2 regions of the Pseudomonas sp. NPDC099000 genome follow, and region 1 is predicted to be linked to the other one. Evidence: predicted binding sites of a transcription regulator. Region 1 holds the regulator's gene; the other holds the start of a gene.

Region 1 (9,826 bases):
CATGGCACGCTTGAAGGCGCTCATCGGCGATTGCAGCAATGCCGCGCCGATGGTCCCACCGAGTACGATCAGCGCCGCCGGGCCGTTGGCCAATGCGCCGAGGTGACCACCTTCAAGGTAGTTGCCGCCAATGATGGCGACAAACGCCATGATGATCCCGATAAGGCTTAAAACATCCATCAGATACACGCCTCGACCAAGTGCCTGCCAATATCGTCCAGACCGTAGATCGCGTCGGCGAGGTCGGCTTTGACGATGGCCATCGGCATGCCGTAGATCACGCAGCTGGCTTCATCCTGAGCCCAGATCGCACTGCCGCCCTGCTTGAGCAGGCGTGCGCCTTCACGACCGTCGGCGCCCATGCCGGTCAGTACGACCGCCAGAACTTTGTCGCCGTAGGACTTGGCTGCCGAACCGAAGGTGATGTCCACGCACGGTTTGTAGTTCAGACGCTCGTCGCCCGGCAGAATTTTCACCGCGCCACGGCCGTCAATCATCATTTGCTTGCCACCCGGTGCCAGCAGCGCCAGGCCCGGACGCAGGATGTCGCCATCCTCGGCTTCCTTGACGCTGATGCGGCACAGCTTGTCGAGGCGCTCGGCGAAGGCCTTGGTGAAGGCCGCCGGCATGTGCTGGATCAGCACGATCGGCGCCGGGAAGTTCGCCGGCAACTGAGTCAACACCCGTTGCAGGGCAACCGGACCGCCCGTGGACGTGCCGATGGCCACCAGTTTGTAGGCTTTGCGTTTTGGCGCGGGCGACGACGGGCCGGACGATGTCGGGGCCGGTGTCGGGACGTAGCTACGCGCCGGAATCGGTGCCGCTGCCGGACGCGCAGGCGCGCTGCTGCCATAACTGCTGACGCTCGAAGGCGCAGGCGTCGGGGCTGGCGCGGCGACCGGGGCCGGTGCGCTGTAGGTGTTGGCACGACGGTTACTGCGCGAGATGCTGAGAATCTTCTCGCACAGCAGTTGCTTGACCTTCTCCGGGTTGCGGGAGATGTCTTCGAAATTCTTCGGCAGGAAATCCACTGCGCCGGCGTCCAGCGCATCGAGGGTTACCCGAGCGCCTTCATGGGTCAGCGAGGAGAACATCAACACCGGGGTCGGGCAGCGCTGCATGATGTGCCGCACCGCTGTGATGCCGTCCATCATCGGCATCTCGTAGTCCATGGTGATCACGTCTGGCTTGAGGGCCAGCGCCTGATCGATCGCCTCTTTTCCGTTGGTCGCCGTACCGACGACCTGGATATTCGGATCCGCTGAAAGAATTTCCGAGACGCGGCGGCGGAAAAACCCCGAATCGTCCACCACCAGGACTTTGACTGCCATAAACACTCCGTTAGGACGGAGCGAGGCTCAGTCGCCCCGCTCCACCAGAATCAAATACGCCGTGCGGCGTAACGCTTGAGCATGCTCGGAACATCGAGAATCAGCGCGATGCGACCGTCACCGGTAATGGTGGCGCCCGACATGCCCGGGGTTCCCTGGAGCATTTTGCCCAATGGCTTGATGACCACTTCTTCCTGGCCCACCAACTGGTCGACGACGAAGCCGATCCGCTGAGTGCCCACCGAAAGGATCACCACATGGCCCTCGCGCTGCTCTTCGTGAGCGGCGGAGCTGACCAGCCAGCGCTTGAGGTAGAACAATGGCAGTGCCTTGTCCCGCACGATCACCACTTCCTGGCCGTCCACCACGTTGGTGCGCGACAGGTCGAGGTGGAAGATCTCGTTGACGTTCACCAGCGGGAACGCAAACGCCTGGTTGCCGAGCATGACCATCAGCGTCGGCATGATCGCCAGGGTCAACGGGACCTTGATGACGATCTTCGAGCCCTTGCCCTTGGTCGAATAAATATTGATGGTGCCGTTGAGCTGGGCGATTTTGGTTTTCACCACGTCCATGCCCACGCCGCGTCCGGAGACATCGGAAATTTCGGTCTTGGTCGAAAAACCCGGTGCGAAGATCAGGTTGAAGCAGTCGGACTCGCTGAGGCGATCCGCGGCATCCTTGTCCATCAAGCCTTTCTTCACGGCAATACCGCGCAGAACATCAGCGTCCATGCCCTTGCCGTCATCGGAGATGGACAGCAGGATGTGGTCGCCTTCCTGTTCAGCGGACAGGATCACCTTGCCGCTGCGAGGCTTACCCATCGCTTCGCGCTCGGCCGGCTCTTCAATGCCGTGATCGACCGAGTTGCGCACCAAGTGGACCAGCGGGTCGGCCAGGGCCTCGACGAGGTTCTTGTCGAGGTCGGTTTCTTCGCCGACCAGCTCCAGGTTGATCTCTTTCTTGAGCTGGCGAGCCAGGTCGCGAACCAGACGCGGGAAGCGCCCGAAAACTTTCTTGATCGGTTGCATCCGGGTCTTCATGACCGCGGTTTGCAGGTCGGCCGTGACCACGTCGAGGTTCGACACGGCTTTGGACATGGCTTCGTCACCGCTATTGAGGCCCAGACGGACCAAGCGGTTACGCACCAGTACCAGTTCGCCGACCATGTTCATGATTTCGTCGAGACGCGCGGTATCGACCCGCACGGTGGTCTCGGCTTCACTGGCCGGTTTTTCTGGTGGCGGCGCAGACGGGGCACGGGCCGGGGCAGCAGCGGCCGGTTTCGGTGCTTCGGCTTTTGGCTCGGGTGCTTTGGCCGCAGGTTTCGCAGCCGGTGCTGGCGCCTTGGCGACAGGAGCAGAAACCACTGCGCCAGTGCCAACCTCGGTGAACTTGCCTTTGCCGTGCAATTCGTCGAGCAGCGATTCGAACTCGTGATCGGAGATCAGATCACCGCCGGCCGCTTTAGCGGTTGGCGCAGCCGGCGCAGGTACGGCAGCAATGGCCGATTCCAGCGCATCGACAGCAAAGTTGCCTTTGCCGTGCAGCTGATCGAGCAATGCTTCGAATTCGTCGTCGGTGATGTCGGAGCTGTCGCCTGCCGCTTTCGGGGCAGCCGGTGCAGCGGGCGCTGCCACTGCGTCGACAGCGAACTGGCCTTTGCCGTGCAGTTGATCGAGCAACGACTCGAACTCGGCATCGGTGATTTCGTCGCTGGCCGCCGAATCGGCAGCAGCCACTGGAGCAACGGCTGGCGCTTCGGCTTGAGCCTTGACGGCGTTCAGCGAATCCAGCAGTTGTTCGAATTCGTTATCGGTGATGTCACCCGATTCTTCAGCGGCGGGTGCTTCAACCACTTCAGCAACCGGTGCGGCTTCATCAGCCGTTTGCGGCTCGGCCAGACGGGCCAATGCCGCGAGCAATTCAGGCGTGGCAGCCGTAATCGGGCTGCGTTCGCGCACTTCGGTGAACATGCTGTTCACCGCATCCAGCGCTTCGAGAACCACGTCCATCAGTTCCGAGTCGACGCGACGCTCACCCTTGCGCAGGATGTCGAACACGTTCTCGGCGATGTGACAGCACTCCACCAGCTCGTTGAGCTGGAGGAAGCCGGCGCCCCCTTTTACAGTGTGAAAACCGCGAAAAATTGCATTGAGCAAGTCCGCATCATCCGGTCGGCTTTCCAGCTCGACCAGCTGTTCGGACAGTTGCTCTAGAATCTCGCCGGCCTCAACCAGGAAATCCTGAAGGATCTCTTCATCGGCGCCGAAGCTCATTAAGGGGGTGCTCCTGAGGTCTAAAAACCTAAAAAACCTAAAATGCTAAAACTCTAAAATCCTAGGCTGGATAACAAATCGTCCACATCGTCCTGACCGGACACAACGTCTTCTCTTTTATCGGCATGAATCTGCGGACCTTCACCCTGAGAGAGATGTTTTTGCGGATCTTTTTCAGCGAGCATCGCATCACGGTCATGTTCGATACCCGCAAAGCGGTCTACCTGGCTGGCCATGAGCACGAGCTTGAGCAGGTTGCTTTCAACTTCGGTGACCAATTGGGTCACGCGTTTGATCACCTGACCGGTGAGGTCCTGGTAATCCTGGGCCAGCAGAATGTCGTTGAGGTTGCTCGACACCGTGCGATTGTCTTCGCTGCTGCGTGTCAGGAAACCGTCGACGCGCCGAGCCAGTTCGCGGAACTCTTCAGCCCCGACTTCGCGACGCATGAACCGCCCCCAATCCGTGCTCAACGCCTGGGCTTCTTCGCTCAGGCTGTTGACCAGCGGCGTGGCGTTTTCCACCAGGTCCATGGTGCGGTTGGCGGCGGCCTCGGTCAGCTTGACCACATACCCCAGACGCTCGGTGGCGTCCGTGATCTGCGACACTTCCTCGGCTTGCGGCATGTTCGGGTCAATCTGGAAATTGACGATCGCGCTATGCAGCTCGCGAGTGAGCTTGCCCACTTCCTGATACAGGCCGCGGTCACGGGTCTGATTGAGCTCATGGATAAGTTGCACAGCGTCGCCGAACCTGCCTTTTTCAAGGCTTTCGACCAGTTCGACCGCGTGTTTTTTCAGGGTCGATTCAAAATCGCCCAGTGAAGATTCTTTATGCTCCATAGCTCCCCCGTGGCGCAGTGGATCAACCGATGCGTTCGAAAATCTTCTCGATTTTTTCTTTCAACGCCTGGGCCGTGAAGGGTTTGACCACATAGCCGTTAACACCGGCCTGGGCCGCTTCGATAATCTGCTCGCGCTTGGCTTCGGCAGTCACCATCAGCACCGGCAGGTGCTTGAGCTTTTCATCGGCGCGCACGTGACGTAGCAGATCGATACCGGTCATGCCAGGCATGTTCCAGTCCGTTACCAGAAAGTCGATGCTCCCGCTGTTGAGAACCGGAATGGCAGTAGTGCCATCGTCAGCCTCGACCGTGTTGGTGAACCCAAGGTCACGCAACAGGTTTTTTATGATCCGCCGCATCGTTGAGAAGTCATCAACGATGAGGATTTTCATGTTCTTGTCCAATTCGACCTCCAAGCAGTCTTAAACGCGCCCAGCACCTGGACGCGCCATTTCAATCAATCCGGCAATGCATTCGATGACTGTCTGGAGCACAACAGATCGCGACCGGTGCAGTTCAACACCCCACCGGCCTCGTTCGCAGTGTCCCCACACTGCCTTCAGCGCGCTCGCCACTCCCCCAAACGCCCCCGCAAACGGGCCGCGCACTGGCTATGTAACTGGCTGACCCGCGATTCGCTGACCCCCAGGACCTCACCGATTTCCTTGAGGTTCAGCTCTTCGTCGTAGTACAGCGCCAACACCAGTCGCTCACGCTCCGGCAAATTGGCAATCGCGTCCGCCAGCGCGGCCTGGAAGCGTTCATCTTCCAGATCGCGTGACGGCTCCAGATGTGCACTCGCGCCATCCTCGTGCAGCCCTTCGTGTTCGCCGTCCTGCAACAGATCGTCGAAACTGAATAACCGGCTGCCCAGGGTGTCGTTCAAAATCCCGTAATAATCGTCGAGACTCAATTGGAGTTCGGCCGCAACCTCATGATCTTTAGCGTCACGACCGGTTTTAGCTTCAATCGAGCGAATTGCGTCGCTGACCATGCGGGTATTGCGGTGAACCGAACGTGGCGCCCAGTCCCCCTTGCGTACTTCATCGAGCATCGCGCCGCGGATTCGAATGCCCGCGTACGTCTCGAAACTCGCGCCTTTACTGGCGTCATATTTGGTCGATACTTCAAGCAGGCCGATCATCCCGGCCTGGATCAGGTCTTCAACCTGAACACTGGCCGGCAGACGGGCCAGCAAGTGGTAAGCAATGCGTTTGACCAGTGGCGCGTAACGCTCGATCAGCTCGTACTGCGCGTCACGTGCCGACTTCTTGTAGAGGTTGTAGCCACTGGCTGTCATAGGACGGGTCCTGCGGTCTGTTGCACGAGGCGCTCGACGAAAAACTCCAGGTGCCCACGCGGGTTGGCAGGCAGCGGCCAGGTGTCGACCTTCTGCGCGATCGCCTTGAACGCCAGGGCGCACTTGGAACGCGGGAAGGCTTCGTAGACGGCGCGCTGCTTCTGCACGGCCTTGCGCACGCTTTCGTCGTAAGGCACCGCACCGACGTATTGTAAGGCGACGTCGAGGAAGCGGTCCGTGACCTTGGTCAACTTGGCGAACAGGTTGCGACCTTCCTGCGGGCTCTGGGCCATGTTGGCCAGGACGCGGAAGCGGTTCATGCCGTAATCGCGGTTCAGCAGTTTGATCAGCGCGTAGGCATCGGTAATCGAGGTCGGCTCGTCGCACACCACCAGCAAGACTTCTTGCGCTGCGCGAACGAAACTGACTACCGAGTCACCAATACCCGCAGCGGTGTCGATCACCAAGACGTCGAGGTTGTCGCCGATATCGCTGAAAGCCTGGATCAGGCCGGCGTGCTGGGCCGGGCTCAGATGAACCATGCTCTGTGTGCCGGACGCGGCCGGAACGATGCGAATACCGCCGGGGCCCTGCAACAGAACGTCGCGCAGCTCACAGCGGCCTTCGATCACGTCGGCCAGGGTACGTTTGGGTGTCAGCCCCAAGAGGACGTCGACGTTCGCCAGCCCCAGATCGGCGTCCAGCAGCATGACGCGCCGGCCGAGTTCAGCTAGAGCCAGGGACAAGTTCACTGACACGTTAGTCTTCCCGACGCCACCTTTGCCGCCGGTCACCGCGATCACCTGTACGGGATGCATGCTGCCCATGTTATTTCTTTACCTTGTCTTGCATAGACGGAGGCCACATTACTGGCTGCGCGCTCAATAACTGAACAATGCATGGCAGACCATCGATGTAGGTACAAAAACTGTTCATTAGTACCTCAGCCAACCTGCTTGGTCGGGCTGTGGTAAATATCAGCGAACATGTCAGCCATGGCTTCTTCGCTGGGTTCTTCTTGCATTTGCACGCTTACGGCGCGACTGACCAACTGATGACGACGCGGCAGATGCAAATCATCCGGAATACGCGGGCCATCGGTCAGGTAAGCCACCGGCAATTCATGACTGATCGCCAGGCTCAACACCTCGCCCAGACTTGCCGTTTCATCCAGTTTAGTCAGGATGCAGCCAGCGAGCCCACAACGCTTGTAACTGTGATAAGCGGCCGTTAGAACCTGTTTCTGGCTGGTGGTTGCCAAAACCAGATAATTTTTCGATTTGATGCCACGACCGGCCAGGCTTTCGAGCTGCATACGCAGAGCTGGATCGCTGGCCTGAAGGCCCGCGGTATCGATCAGCACCACGCGTTTGCGCAGCAAGGGATCCAGCGCCTGCACCAGCGATTGGCCCGGATCGACGTGGGTTACCGACACGTTGAGGATCCGGCCCAGGGTCTTCAATTGTTCCTGAGCACCGATACGGTAGCTGTCCATGCTCACCAGCGCGATGTTTTGCGCGCCGTATTTAAGCACATAGCGGGCCGCGAGCTTGGCCAGGGTGGTGGTCTTGCCCATGCCGGCCGGGCCGACCATGGCAATCACCCCGCCCTCTTCCAGCGGCTCGACTTCCGGCGTGGCAATCATCCGCGCCAGGTGCGCCAGCAACATGCGCCAGGCCTGACGGGGTTCGTCAATGTCGGTAATCATCGCCAGCAAGTCGCGGGACAACGGGCCGGACAGGCCGATGCGTTGCAGGCGACGCCAAAGGTTGGCCTGGGCTGGACGGCTGCCTTGCAGCTGATTCCAGGCCAGGGAACCGAGTTGTACTTCCATCAGTTCGCGCAGGCTGTTGAGCTCAAAACGCATCGAATCGAACGCCCGTGGATCAACACCGCCAGCGGCAGGTGCCGGGGCTGGTGCCGAGCGACGAGGTTCGGCATACGTCGGCTCGATCAGCGGCTCGGCGGCGGTCAACGGCAAGCCGGCGAACAACTGGCGATTGGTGGTCTTGTCGCCTTCGGTTTCGCCTTCGCCACGCAGGCTCAATTCGGCCTGGGCGGTGACGATCCGCGACTGAGTCTTGCGCAGCTCATCCTCGAGTTCCATGTTCGGAACACGCGGGGCCAGCGCCGACAATTTGTAATCCAGGGCAGCCGTCAGCTCGACACCACCGGCGATCCGGCGATTGCCAATAATGGCGGCATCAGCGCCCAGCTCATCACGAACCAGTTTCATGGCCTGACGCATATCGGCGGCGAAAAAACGCTTAACTTGCATAAACCACTACCTCAGCCGTTGGGCCCTACTGTCGCAACGATGGTCACTTGCTTGTTGTCAGGAATTTCCTGGTAAGCCAACACATGCAAACCCGGGACTGCCAGTCGGCCGAATCGCGAAAGCATCGCGCGAACCGGACCGGCTACCAGCAGAATCACCGGTTGACCTTGCATTTCCTGACGCTGCGCCGCATCGATCAACGAGCGTTGCAGTTTCTCAGCCATGCTTGGCTCCAGCAGAACGCCCTCTTCCGAGCCTTGTCCTGCCTTCTGAAGACTATTGAGCAATATCTGTTCCAACCTTGGCTCCAGGGTGATAACTGGTAGCTCGGAGTCAGTCCCTACAATGCTTTGGACGATGGCGCGGGACACGCCGACGCGCACCGCGGCCACCAAAGCGGCAGTATCTTGACTCTTGGCAGCATTGTTGGCGATGGCCTCGGCGATGCTGCGAATGTCCCGCACCGGCACCTGCTCGGCCAACAACGCTTGAAGCACTTTGAGCAGCTGCGACAGCGAGACCACGCCCGGCACCAGCTCTTCGGCCAGCTTCGGCGAGCTTTTGGCCAGCAATTGCATGAGTTGCTGGACTTCTTCGTGACCGATCAGTTCGCTGGAGTGCTTGTACAGAATCTGGTTCAAGTGCGTCGCCACGACCGTACTGGCGTCGACCACGGTGTAACCAAGCGATTGCGCCTGGGCACGCTGGCTGATTTCGATCCAGACCGCCTCAAGGCCAAAAGCCGGATCTTTGGCGGTTATGCCGTTCAGCGTGCCGTAGACCTGCCCCGGGTTGATCGCCAGTTCGCGATCCGGGTAAATCTCGGCTTCTGCCAGGATCACACCCATCAGGGTCAGGCGGTAAGCACTCGGCGCCAGGTCGAGGTTGTCACGAATGTGCACAGTCGGCATCAGGAAGCCCAGATCCTGGGACAGCTTCTTGCGCACGCCCTTGATCCGCGCCAGCAACTGACCGCCCTGGTTGCGATCCACCAGCGGAATCAGGCGATAGCCGACTTCCAGCCCGATCATGTCGATCGGCGTCACGTCGTCCCAGCCCAGCTCCTTGGTTTCCATGGCGCGAGCCGGCGACGGCAGCAGCTCCTGCTGACGCTTGACCTCTTGCAGGGCCTGAACCTTGACCACGTTCTGCTTCTTCCAGAACAGGTACGCGCCGCCAGCAGCCAGGGCCGCCATGCTGAGGAAGGAGAAGTGCGGCATGCCGGGCACCAGGCCCATTACCGCCATCAAACCTGCCGCCACGGCCAACGCTTTCGGCGAGGCGAACATCTGGCGATTGATCTGCTTGCCCATGTCTTCCGAACCGGAAGCACGGGTCACCATGATCGCCGCCGCTGTCGACAACAGCAGTGATGGCAATTGCGCCACCAAACCGTCACCGATGGTCAACAGCGCATAAACCCTGCCGGCATCGCCGAAGGTCATACCGTGCTGGAAGATACCGACCGCCATGCCGCCAATCAGGTTGATGAACAGAATCAGCAGGCCGGCGATGGCGTCACCGCGCACGAATTTGCTGGCACCGTCCATGGAACCGTAGAACTCGGCTTCCTGGGCGACTTCCATTCGGCGCAGTTTGGCCTGGTTCTGGTCGATCAGGCCGGCGTTCAAGTCGGCGTCAATCGCCATTTGTTTGCCGGGCATCGCGTCGAGGGTGAAACGTGCGCTCACCTCGGAAATCCGCCCGGCACCCTTGGTTACCACGACGAAGTTGATGATCATCAAGATCGCGAAGACCACGATACCAACCACGTAGTTACCGCCGATCACCACC
Region 2 (9,826 bases), on a different contig from region 1:
TTGCCCGCGAAGAGGCCCTCGAACTCAACGAATATAGTTAGCCTGCTTCCTTTTATTCCCCGCCCAAGCCATGATGCAACTCTCCCACCGTTGCCCGCGAACGAGCCGTCATGTCTGTGCAGCAACTGCCACCGCAAAGCTCCATGGCGATCACCCTGCAGATCGTCTCCATCGTTTTCTACACCTTTATTGCCTTCCTCTGCATCGGCCTTCCGATTGCGGTACTGCCGGGTTACGTCCATGAGCAACTGGGTTTCAGCGCCATCGTCGCGGGACTGACCATTGGCTCTCAATACCTGGCCACCCTGCTCAGTCGCCCAATGGCCGGGCGTATGTCAGACACCATTGGCACGAAACGGGCGATTGTTTATGGCTTGTCGGGGATTGTGCTGAGTGGCGTGCTGACGTTGATTTCGACGCTGCTGCAAAGCTTTCCATTGCTGAGCCTGTTGATCCTGATCGCCGGTCGCCTGTTGCTCGGCATCGCCCAGGGCTTGATTGGCGTGGGCACGATCAGCTGGTGCATGGGCCAGGTCGGTGCGGAGCACACCGCGCGCTCGATTTCGTGGAACGGCATTGCGTCTTACGGCGCGATTGCGATCGGTGCGCCGCTGGGCGTGGTAATGGTCGCGGAGTACGGCTTTGCCAGCCTGGGGATCGCGCTGTCACTGCTGGCCCTGGCCGCCTTGTTGCTGATCCGCAATAAACCCTCGGTGCCGGTGATTCGTGGCGAACGCCTGCCCTTCTGGGCGGTGTTCGGGCGCATTGCGCCATTTGGTGCGAGCCTGAGCCTGGCCTCCATCGGTTACGGCACCCTGACGACTTTTATCACCTTGTATTACGTCAGCCGTGGCTGGAGCGGAGCGGCCTATTGCCTGACCGTCTTCGGAATCTGCTTTATTTTGTCGCGATTGCTGTTTATCTCGGCGATCAGCCGCTTCGGCGGTTTCACTTCGGCGATTGCCTGCATGAGCATTGAAACCGTGGGCCTGGTGCTGCTGTGGCTCGCGCCCTCGACCGGTTATGCGCTGATCGGCGCGGGCCTGGCGGGTTTCGGCCTGTCGCTGGTGTATCCAGCGCTGGGGGTTGAAGCGATCAAGCAAGTGCCCAATTCCAGTCGTGGCGCGGGTTTGAGTGCTTATGCGGTGTTTTTCGATCTGGCACTGGCGATTGCCGGGCCGTTGATGGGTGCGGTGGCGTTGAACCTGGGGTACTCGTGGATTTTCTTTAGTGCGGCGATGTTGTCGGTGACCGGACTCGGTTTGACCTTGCTACTCAAACGCCGCGCAATGGCCTGACACCTGTGCTCCCACAGGAGTTCGGGGAAAATCACTGATCGGCGGTCTGCATCCCGGCCCGGGTAGGTTTGCCCAGCGCATGGGAGAAAAACCGCCCGGCTTCGGACACCATGTTGCGATGGATGTCTTCGCGGTCGACGCCGTCGGCATCGGTGCACAGCGCCGGCATGGCGGCGATCTGCTCTTCATTGCAAGGCGCCATGAACACGAAGTGCCCTGCCCCGGCCAGCAGTTTGAAGTCCGGGGCGATCGGCAGTTTGCGCGCCAAGGCTGCGGCGTTTTTGTCGAATGCCACCAGTTTGTCGCCATCGCCACTGTAGAGCAGCACCGGCACATGCACATCGGCCAAGGTGTGACGGCCGAACTTCAGGCTCAGCGGCGCCATCAGCAGCAACGCATGCACCCGTGGATCCGCCACGGGATGCAAGTCATCTCGGTCGACAATCAGCTCGCCATGGGTGTTGCAGGCATCGCGGTCGTCCGGGCGTTCCTGGCAGTAGCGGCGCAGACGATCCAGGTCAGGCGTTGCGCCGGACAAAATCAACGCGGTCTCTCCTCCCGCCGAATAACCGATCACGCCGACCTGATCGGCATTGACGAAAGGCGCGAGCATGCGGTCGCCCAGGGTCGCGGTAATGGCTTCGGAAATCTGGATGGGTCGGCCGTAAAGGTTACTCAACGTACCGAGGCGGCTGTGATCTTTGGAGTTGTCACCGGGATGGATCACCGCCACCACCACAAACCCTTTGCGCGCCAGCGAGGTGGCGAGGTCGTGCAATGCCAGCGGGGTTCCGGTATTGCCGTGAGACAGCATCAGCATCGGGAAACGGCCCATGGCGACTCGGGTGTCCTCGCCCGCTTCGACGGTGTAACCCTCGATTTTGCTGGTGTGTTCCCGGTCGCTGGAGGGATAGAACGCGATGGCGCGCATCGGCTGCAGATCCAGCGGGTCGAGAAAACTCATCTCATGGAAGCCGACGCTCCAGTGAGGATGCGGCGCAGGCGCGGCGTGCACTGAATTCAGGCTGCTAAGCAGGCAAATCAGAAACGTTGCACAAAGACGCACCATGGGATGCCCCACCTTGTTACTGGACCGGAGTCGGTAACCCTCGACTGCATAACCCGGGCCACAATCTGTAATGACCAGAAACAAAAAACTCCGTATCTGGCACTTGCGTGATCAGAATACAGAGTTTTTTGGGTGGTGCCTGAGCTGTTTGAGCTCTTTACGCAAGTCTTACGCAGCGGCGAACAGTTGCTCGCTGATTTGCGTGTGAGCGTCGCTCATGGCTTTGGTGCGCACTTCGTCACCGTAGGCCAGGCCATGGGCGCGAACAAACTCAATATCGGTGATACCGATGAAGCCAAACAGCACCTTCAAGTACTCTTCGTGGGCAACGCCAGTCGCCTGACCGGCATGCAGACCGCCGGAAGTCGAGACGATCACGACTTTCTTGCCACCGCACAGGCCTTCAGGGCCGGCTTCGGTATAGCGGAAGGTCTGACCGGCAACGGCAATGCGATCGATCCAGGCCTTGAGTTGGGTCGGGATGGTGAAGTTGTACATCGGCGCTGCGATCACAACAGCATCAGCCGCGAGGAATTCGGCCAGGGTGGTGGCGCTCAACTCGGCTTCGTGCTGTTGCGCGGCGTTGCGCAGTTCAGCGGTGGTGCCGGCGGCAACCAGAGTGGTGGCGGAGAAATGACTGATGGCATCCGCGGCCAGGTCGCGGTAGGTCACTACGGCGGTTGGCTCGGCGGCTTGCCAGGCGTTGACGACTTCGCTGCTCAGCAGACGGGAAGCCGAGTTGTCACCAAGAATGCTCGAATCGATATGCAACAGTTTCATAAGGGATCTCCAGGTGAGGATCGCCACCGGGCGATCTGATGGGGAGAATCCTACAGATGAAACCAATAGCTGATTAGCCCGCAACAATGCGATAGTTCGTCCCACTGATAGAACAATCGGATTTCAACCATGCAAGACCTCAACGACCTCTACTATTTCGCCAAGGTGGTCGAAGCCGGCGGCTTCGCAGCGGCCGGGCGTTTGCTGGGGATTCCCAAGTCCCGGTTGTCGCGACGTATCGCCGAGCTGGAAGAACGCCTCGGCGCGCGCCTGCTGCAACGCACCACCCGGCAGCTCAAGTTGACGGCGGTGGGCGAACGTTACCTGCGGCACTGTCAGGCGATGCTGCTGGAAGCCGAGATGGCCGATGAAGCCGTGGCCAGTATGTCCAGCGAACCTCGCGGACGCTTGCGGGTGTCCTGCCCCGTCGGGCTGGCCCACGAAATGCTGCCGACGGTGATCAGCCGATTCCTCGAAAAACACCCCCAGGTGCAACTGGAAGTCATGCTGCTCAATCGCCGGGTCGATCTGGTAACTGAAGGTGTCGATGTCGCGCTGCGGGTCCGTGAGTTGGGCGATGAAGATCCGCTGCTGGTTACTCGTCGCTTGCGCCAGGCCCAGATGGCGATGGTCGCCAGCCCGGCCTTCCTGCACGGACGTGAGATCAACCACCCCGAAGACCTGAAAACCTTACCGGTGCTCGGCGCGCTGGAAGCTGACCGCATGGTGCACATTCGCATGCTCGATCAGCAGGGCAAAAGCTATGACTTGAGCCTGGAAGCGCGATTGGGCATCGACGATTTCATCGTGCGCAAGGCCTGCACGCTCGCCAGCCAGGGTTTCACCATGCTGCCGATGATGTATTGCGAGCAGGAACTGGAAAATGGTTCGCTGGTGCAGTTGCTGCCCGACTGGTCTTTGCCTGGCGGCTGGCTGCAAGCGGTCTACCCTCATCGACGCGGAGTGATGCCGGCCGTGCGGGCCTGGATCGACCATTTGATCGAATCATTCAATGCCTGTGGGGACCGATTGATATGAAGGCTGGACGCATGAGCGAAGAGGACGTCGCGCAATTCTGTCTCGCGCTGCCCGGTGCTCGAGAAGACTATAAATGGGGAGGCGTTCGGGTGTTTTCGATTGCCGGGAACAAGATGTTCGCCTTGCAGAACCTGCGCGGCGACTCCCTGGCGTTCAAGGTCGACAAGGACCTGTTCCTCGGGCATTGCGATCGCCCGGGCATTCACCCGGCGCCGTACCTGGCGCGGGCCCAGTGGATCATCATGCAATTGCCCTACCCGCTGGCATCCGAGGAGCTGCAGGCGTTGTTGAAACGCTCCCATCAACTGGTGGTGAGCAAACTGCCCAAGCGCACCCAGGTCAGCTTGCTGCTTTAAAATCCTTTCTTTTAGAACAATGCAAACAAATGGGCGCCGAGGAACAACTGGTCGATCCAGAACACCTGGTGCATCAGCACAATGAGCCAGAACACCAGCTGAAACGAGACCTTGCGGGTCTTGTGCCGAAACACTTGCTGCGCCAACAAGGCACCCGGCCAACCGCCCGCCAGCTCCACCGCGTGCAACACGTTCTCCGGGGTCCGCCAGCTGTCGGCGCGAGCCTTGCGCTTGTCGCTCCAGTACAGAAAGAACGCCAGCACGCTGACGATGCCGTAGGCCGCCAGCGGAATCAGCGACACCCCGCGCAGCCAAAGCGACACCGATCCCGTCAGCGGCAACGCGCACAGGATCGCCAGCACCAGCAGTTTCAGCCGAGGATGCTGGACCCGTTCGCCCCCGGACCTGCGTCCGGGGTTGTCGCGCGTGCTGGAGTCACTCATGGCGTGACCGCGGTCCAGTCGACCCAGCCAAACTGCCAGGTGGCCAGGATCACCAGGCCGAACGCGATGCGATACCAGGCGAATGCCGCGTAACTGTGACTGCCGATGAACACCAGCAAGGCCCTGACGGCAATCATCGCGAAGATGAATGCCGTGACAAAACCGATCGCGAACACCGGAAAGTCAGACGGCACGAACAGGTCGCGGTACTTGTAGCCTGAGTACACCGCTGCCGCGACCATGGTCGGCATCGCCAGGAAAAACGAGAACTCCGTGGCAGTCTTGCGCGACAACCCGAACAGCAAGCCGCCAATGATGGTCGAGCCGGAACGCGAGGTCCCGGGAATCATGGCAAGGCATTGGGCAAAGCCGACTTTCAGGGCGTCTTTCCAGGTTATTTCGTCGACGGTGTGGGCGTGCACTTCGTGCTGGCGCCGTTCAGCCCAGAGCATGACGATACCGCCCACGACCAATGCCGTGGCCACGGTGATCGGGTTGAACAGGTAGTGGTGAATCAAATCGGAAAAAATCACCCCCAGCACCACGGCCGGCATGAAGGCGATCAGCAGGTTCGCGGTAAAGCGTCGAGCGCTTGGCTGAGTCCGCAAGCCGGTGACCACATCGAAGATCTTGCGGCGAAACTCCCACACCACTGCCAGGATCGCCCCCAACTGGATAATGATGTTGAAAGCGATGGCCCGTTCGCCACCGAAGTTGAGCAAGTCCGCCACAATGATCTGGTGACCGGTACTGGAAATGGGCAAAAACTCCGTCAGCCCTTCTACAACGCCCAGAATCAATGCCTGAAAGGCAGTCCAAAGTTCCATCAATCCCCCAAAGGCGATGCGCCAAGGCATGCCCCATTAGTTTTTTAAGCGTTCATCGCGCCAAGCGTAGCTGAAGTCCCGCGCGCAAAGGATCCAGACGGAGCCGTAAACATTCCGTGAAAAATCAACTTGGATTCAGGTTTTTCCGCGCGGGGCCGAAATCCTATCAGACAAGCCCTGAGAACGCTGCCGCGTAATGAGACTTGGGTCGCATATGCCCGACCGGCAAAGCGTGGTTGGATGCTGGCAATCGTTTATTACAAGAAAAAGAAATCGGAGTGACAGCGTTATGAACAGCTTGCGCAGTGTGTCGATCAGCCGACGCTTGTGGCTCATCTTGATCGTGTCGGTGGTGATGTTATTGACGTTGGGCGTGTTGATGCTCAAGCAGATCCATAACGATCTTTACCAGGCAAAGGCCCAGAAAACCCAGCACGTGGTGCAGACCGCCAGTGGCATTCTGACCTACTACCACGGCCTGGAAACCGCCGGCACGCTCACCCGCGACGCGGCGCAGAAGCAGGCGCTGACCGCCGTGCGCGGACTACGCTATGACCAGAACGACTATTTCTGGATCAACGATCTGACGCCGGTGATGGTCATGCACCCGGCCAACCCAAAACTCGATGGGCAGAACCTCTCGGCGATCCGCGACCCGGACGGCTTTGCGCTGTTCAACGAAATGGTGGCCGTCGCCAAGGCCAAAGGCGCCGGTACGGTCAACTACCGCTGGCCTAAACCGGGTGCCAGCGCCCCGGTGGAAAAAACCTCCTACGTCAAATTGTTCGAGCCTTGGGGCTGGGTGATTGGCTCAGGCGTATACATCGATGACATGCAGGCCGAGTTCTACGGTCAGGTTTGGAAAGCTTCTTTTGTCGGCCTGGTGATTGCGCTGATCATGGCGTTGCTGGTGATCATGATTGCTCGCAGCATCGTGCGTCCGCTCCAGGCCACGGTGAACGCCATGGCCAACATCGCCAGCGGCGAAAGCGACCTGACCCGCAGCCTCGACACCCACGGCCAGGATGAAGTCACTCAGCTGGCCCGACACTTCAATGCCTTCACCGCCAAACTGCGAGGGGTGATCAGCGAGCTGCAAGTGTCCGCCAGTGCCTTGGGCCAGTCGTCCAGCGATCTGGGCAACGACGCCGCCCAGGCCCAGCAACGCAGTCAGCAACAGTCCCAGCAAATGGAGCTGGTGGCGACCGCGATCAACGAAGTGACTTACGGCGTGCAGGACGTGGCCAAGAATGCCGAGCATGCGGCCAGCGAAATGCGCGATGCCGAATCCCAGGCACAGCAGGGGCAGGTCAACATTGATGGCAGCTTGCAGCAGATCGACAAACTGTCCGGCACCATCGATCAAGCCGTGGAAGTGATTCGCACCCTGGCAGCTGAAAGCACCCAGATTGGCAGTGTCCTGGAGGTGATCCGCTCCATCGCCGAGCAAACCAACCTGCTGGCCCTCAACGCCGCCATCGAGGCCGCCCGTGCGGGTGAGCAAGGTCGAGGGTTTGCGGTGGTGGCCGATGAAGTGCGCCTGTTGGCCCAGCGTACCCAGAAGTCCACGGCGGAAATCCAGTCGATGATCGAACGCCTGCAAACTCACTCCGAAGCGGCAGTCAAAGTGATCGGCGACAGCAGCCGAGCCTCGCAACTGACCATCGAACAGGCCGGCCTGGCGGGCGCCAGCCTGAATGCAATCGGCCAGGCGTTGCGCAACCTCAACGGGCTGAACGCATCAATCGCCAGTGCGACCCTGCAGCAAGCCCATGTGGTGGAAGACATCAATCAGAACGTCACCCAGGCCGCGGGGTTGTCCCACAGCACCGCGCTGGCGGCGGAGCAGTCGAGTGTGGCTAGTGTGCGGCTAAAGGACTTGAGTGAGCAGTTGAACGGCCTGCTCAAACAGTTCCGGGTGTAACAACGCCCTTGTAGCAGCTGCCCTGTGGCGAGGGGGCTTGCCCCCGTTCGGCTGAGGAGCAGTCGTGAATTCAGACATCGCGGTGCATCAGATAGTCCGTGCGTTCAGGTTTTACGACTGCTTCGCAGCCGAACGGGGGCAAGCCCCCTCGCCACAGGGCAGCTGCTACAGACCGCGAGAGCCGGTTCTACTTGGCGACGCCTGCCGGTACAATCCGCCCCCCTATTTCGTTTTCCCCAAGGAATCCCCATGTCCGGGCTTGAGCTGTTTGCCGCTACCCTCGGCGTGATTGCCGTCTGGTTGACGGTCAAACAGAACCCTTGGTGCTGGCCGATCGGCCTGGTCATGGTGCTGCTTTATAGCTGGATCTTTTTTGAAGTGAAGTTGTATTCGGACATGCTCCTGCAAGTGATCTACGCCGCGCTGCAGCTTTACGGCTGGTGGCAATGGACACACGCGGGGGAGTCGAATACCGGTCGGCAGGTCAGCCGGCTTGATGGAAAATCGATCGCCGTGGGCCTTGCGGCCGGCGCCATCGGCAGTCTGCTGCTGGGCGCCGCCATGGCGCACTGGACTGATGCCGCGCAGCCATGGCTCGACGCTGCGTTGACCGGGTTCAGCCTGGTGGCGCAGTTATGGATGGCGCAAAAACGCGTGCAGTGCTGGCTGTTGTGGATCGCCGTCGATGTGATTTTCGTCGGGCTGTTCATATATAAAGACATGTACTTGACCGCCGTTCTCTATGCACTGTTTCTGCTGCTGGCCGTTCAAGGTTGGCGTGAATGGCGCGCCGACCCGGCGTTGCGCACATGAAAGTGTTGGTGCTCACTGGGCCGGAATCGAGCGGCAAGAGCTGGCTTTCGGGCGAGATTCACGCCAATTTTGGCGGCATATTGGTCGGTGAGTACGTTCGGCACTTTATCGAAAGCGAAGCCCGCGAAACCCGCTACGATGACATTTCATCGATTGCGCATGGCCAGCTGACCTGGGAAGACGAAGCACGTGCCAGGCAACCGTCACTGCTGATTCTCGATACGCACCTCTTGAGTAATATCCTTTGGAGTCGCACCTTGTTTGGCGCTTGCCCGACATGGATAGAGCAAGCATTGCTGGCACGGCACTACGACCTGCATTTGCTGCTGAGCCCTGAAACCGTGCCTTGGCATGACGACGGGCAGCGTTGCCAACCGCAACTGGCAGAGCGCCAGGCGTTTTTCCAGGCCAGCCGCGAATGGCTTGACCTGCACCGCCAGCCTTGCCAGGTACTGCCAGGTGATTGGAAACAGCGCAAGGACGCGGCATTTGAAGCGGTGACGCGCTTGCTCAAGGCCTGATCGGGGTACCCCGCCCTGCCGCAACTGTCCACTCCTGAAACACCCATTCCTGCGCAAACCCGCGTGCTAAAGCACCCAGAGCGTTCCAGCCAGAAAGTGTTAAGCCACTGATACAACCAGCCTTCAACGCCCCTGACGAGCAATGCCGCCCGCATCGGCCGCGCTTTGGCGTGGCTCTGTCTCAGTGGCGTTACAAAATTTTTTTGACTACCTCGACAATTAAATCCAACCCACTGTTTATAAAAGAAAACCAGAAAGCGGCACACCTTCTGCTCTCTACCTCGCAACGCTGATAAGGGCCAGCGTTCCATTCACAGAAGGAATTGCCGCCGTGGGGAAATTTGATAGAAGCATCTATAGCCTCCTGTTGATCGGATGCGCACTGAGCTCAACAATCTGCCTGCCCGTACAGGCTGACAACGGCATCATTCTTATCAAACGTGATGTCCAACCGCGCAACGCAACGATTCCACCGTTGATTCCCGACCCTAACCCCACGACCGTCAACGCCAACCCGTCCAGACAAATCCTCCAGCAAACAAACGAGTTGAGCGACGGCGACTTTGCGAACGTTGCCAGTGGTGCAGGCATCAACCGCCTGGTCACTCAGAACACCAACAACCTGGGCGGGAATATCAGCAACCAGACCCAACTTTCCAACCTCCCCGCCGGCCGTTCGGGAAATTCGGGCAACGGTATTGCCAACATGGTCAATTCAAACATCCAGCAAGGCCTGGGTGCTCTGAAAATCATGACG

Evidence for each region. The regulator FliA, encoded in region 1, starts transcription of late flagellar genes. The targets are predictions, from matches to a motif close to CTAAAGTTTNNNNNNNNNNNGCCGNTAA.
Region 2: the regulator FliA is predicted to act here: its motif matches at 5,946-5,973, upstream of ACIQV9_RS02715 (methyl-accepting chemotaxis protein).

What each region holds. Positions count from the first base shown of each region.
Region 1 covers NZ_JBIWAF010000003.1:417,854-427,679, reverse strand. The annotation lists gene ACIQV9_RS06595 (flagellar motor protein) at 1-180, opposite strand, end outside; gene ACIQV9_RS06590 (chemotaxis response regulator protein-glutamate methylesterase) at 180-1,331, opposite strand; gene ACIQV9_RS06585 (chemotaxis protein CheA) at 1,382-3,610, opposite strand; gene ACIQV9_RS06580 (protein phosphatase CheZ) at 3,664-4,452, opposite strand; gene ACIQV9_RS06575 (chemotaxis response regulator CheY) at 4,475-4,846, opposite strand; gene fliA (RNA polymerase sigma factor FliA) at 5,014-5,754, opposite strand; gene fleN (flagellar synthesis regulator FleN) at 5,751-6,581, opposite strand; gene flhF (flagellar biosynthesis protein FlhF) at 6,698-8,032, opposite strand; gene flhA (flagellar biosynthesis protein FlhA) at 8,044-9,826, opposite strand, start outside.
Region 2 covers NZ_JBIWAF010000002.1:100,782-110,607, forward strand. The annotation lists gene ACIQV9_RS02680 (MFS transporter) at 111-1,298, shown strand; gene ACIQV9_RS02685 (alpha/beta hydrolase family protein) at 1,330-2,367, opposite strand; gene ACIQV9_RS02690 (FMN-dependent NADH-azoreductase) at 2,536-3,147, opposite strand; gene ACIQV9_RS02695 (LysR substrate-binding domain-containing protein) at 3,277-4,185, shown strand; gene ACIQV9_RS02700 (MmcQ/YjbR family DNA-binding protein) at 4,182-4,541, shown strand; gene ACIQV9_RS02705 (DUF1294 domain-containing protein) at 4,553-4,984, opposite strand; gene ACIQV9_RS02710 (undecaprenyl-diphosphate phosphatase) at 4,981-5,811, opposite strand; gene ACIQV9_RS02715 (methyl-accepting chemotaxis protein) at 6,101-7,735, shown strand; gene pnuC (nicotinamide riboside transporter PnuC) at 7,985-8,548, shown strand; gene ACIQV9_RS02725 (AAA family ATPase) at 8,545-9,069, shown strand; gene ACIQV9_RS02730 (hypothetical protein) at 9,401-9,826, shown strand, end outside.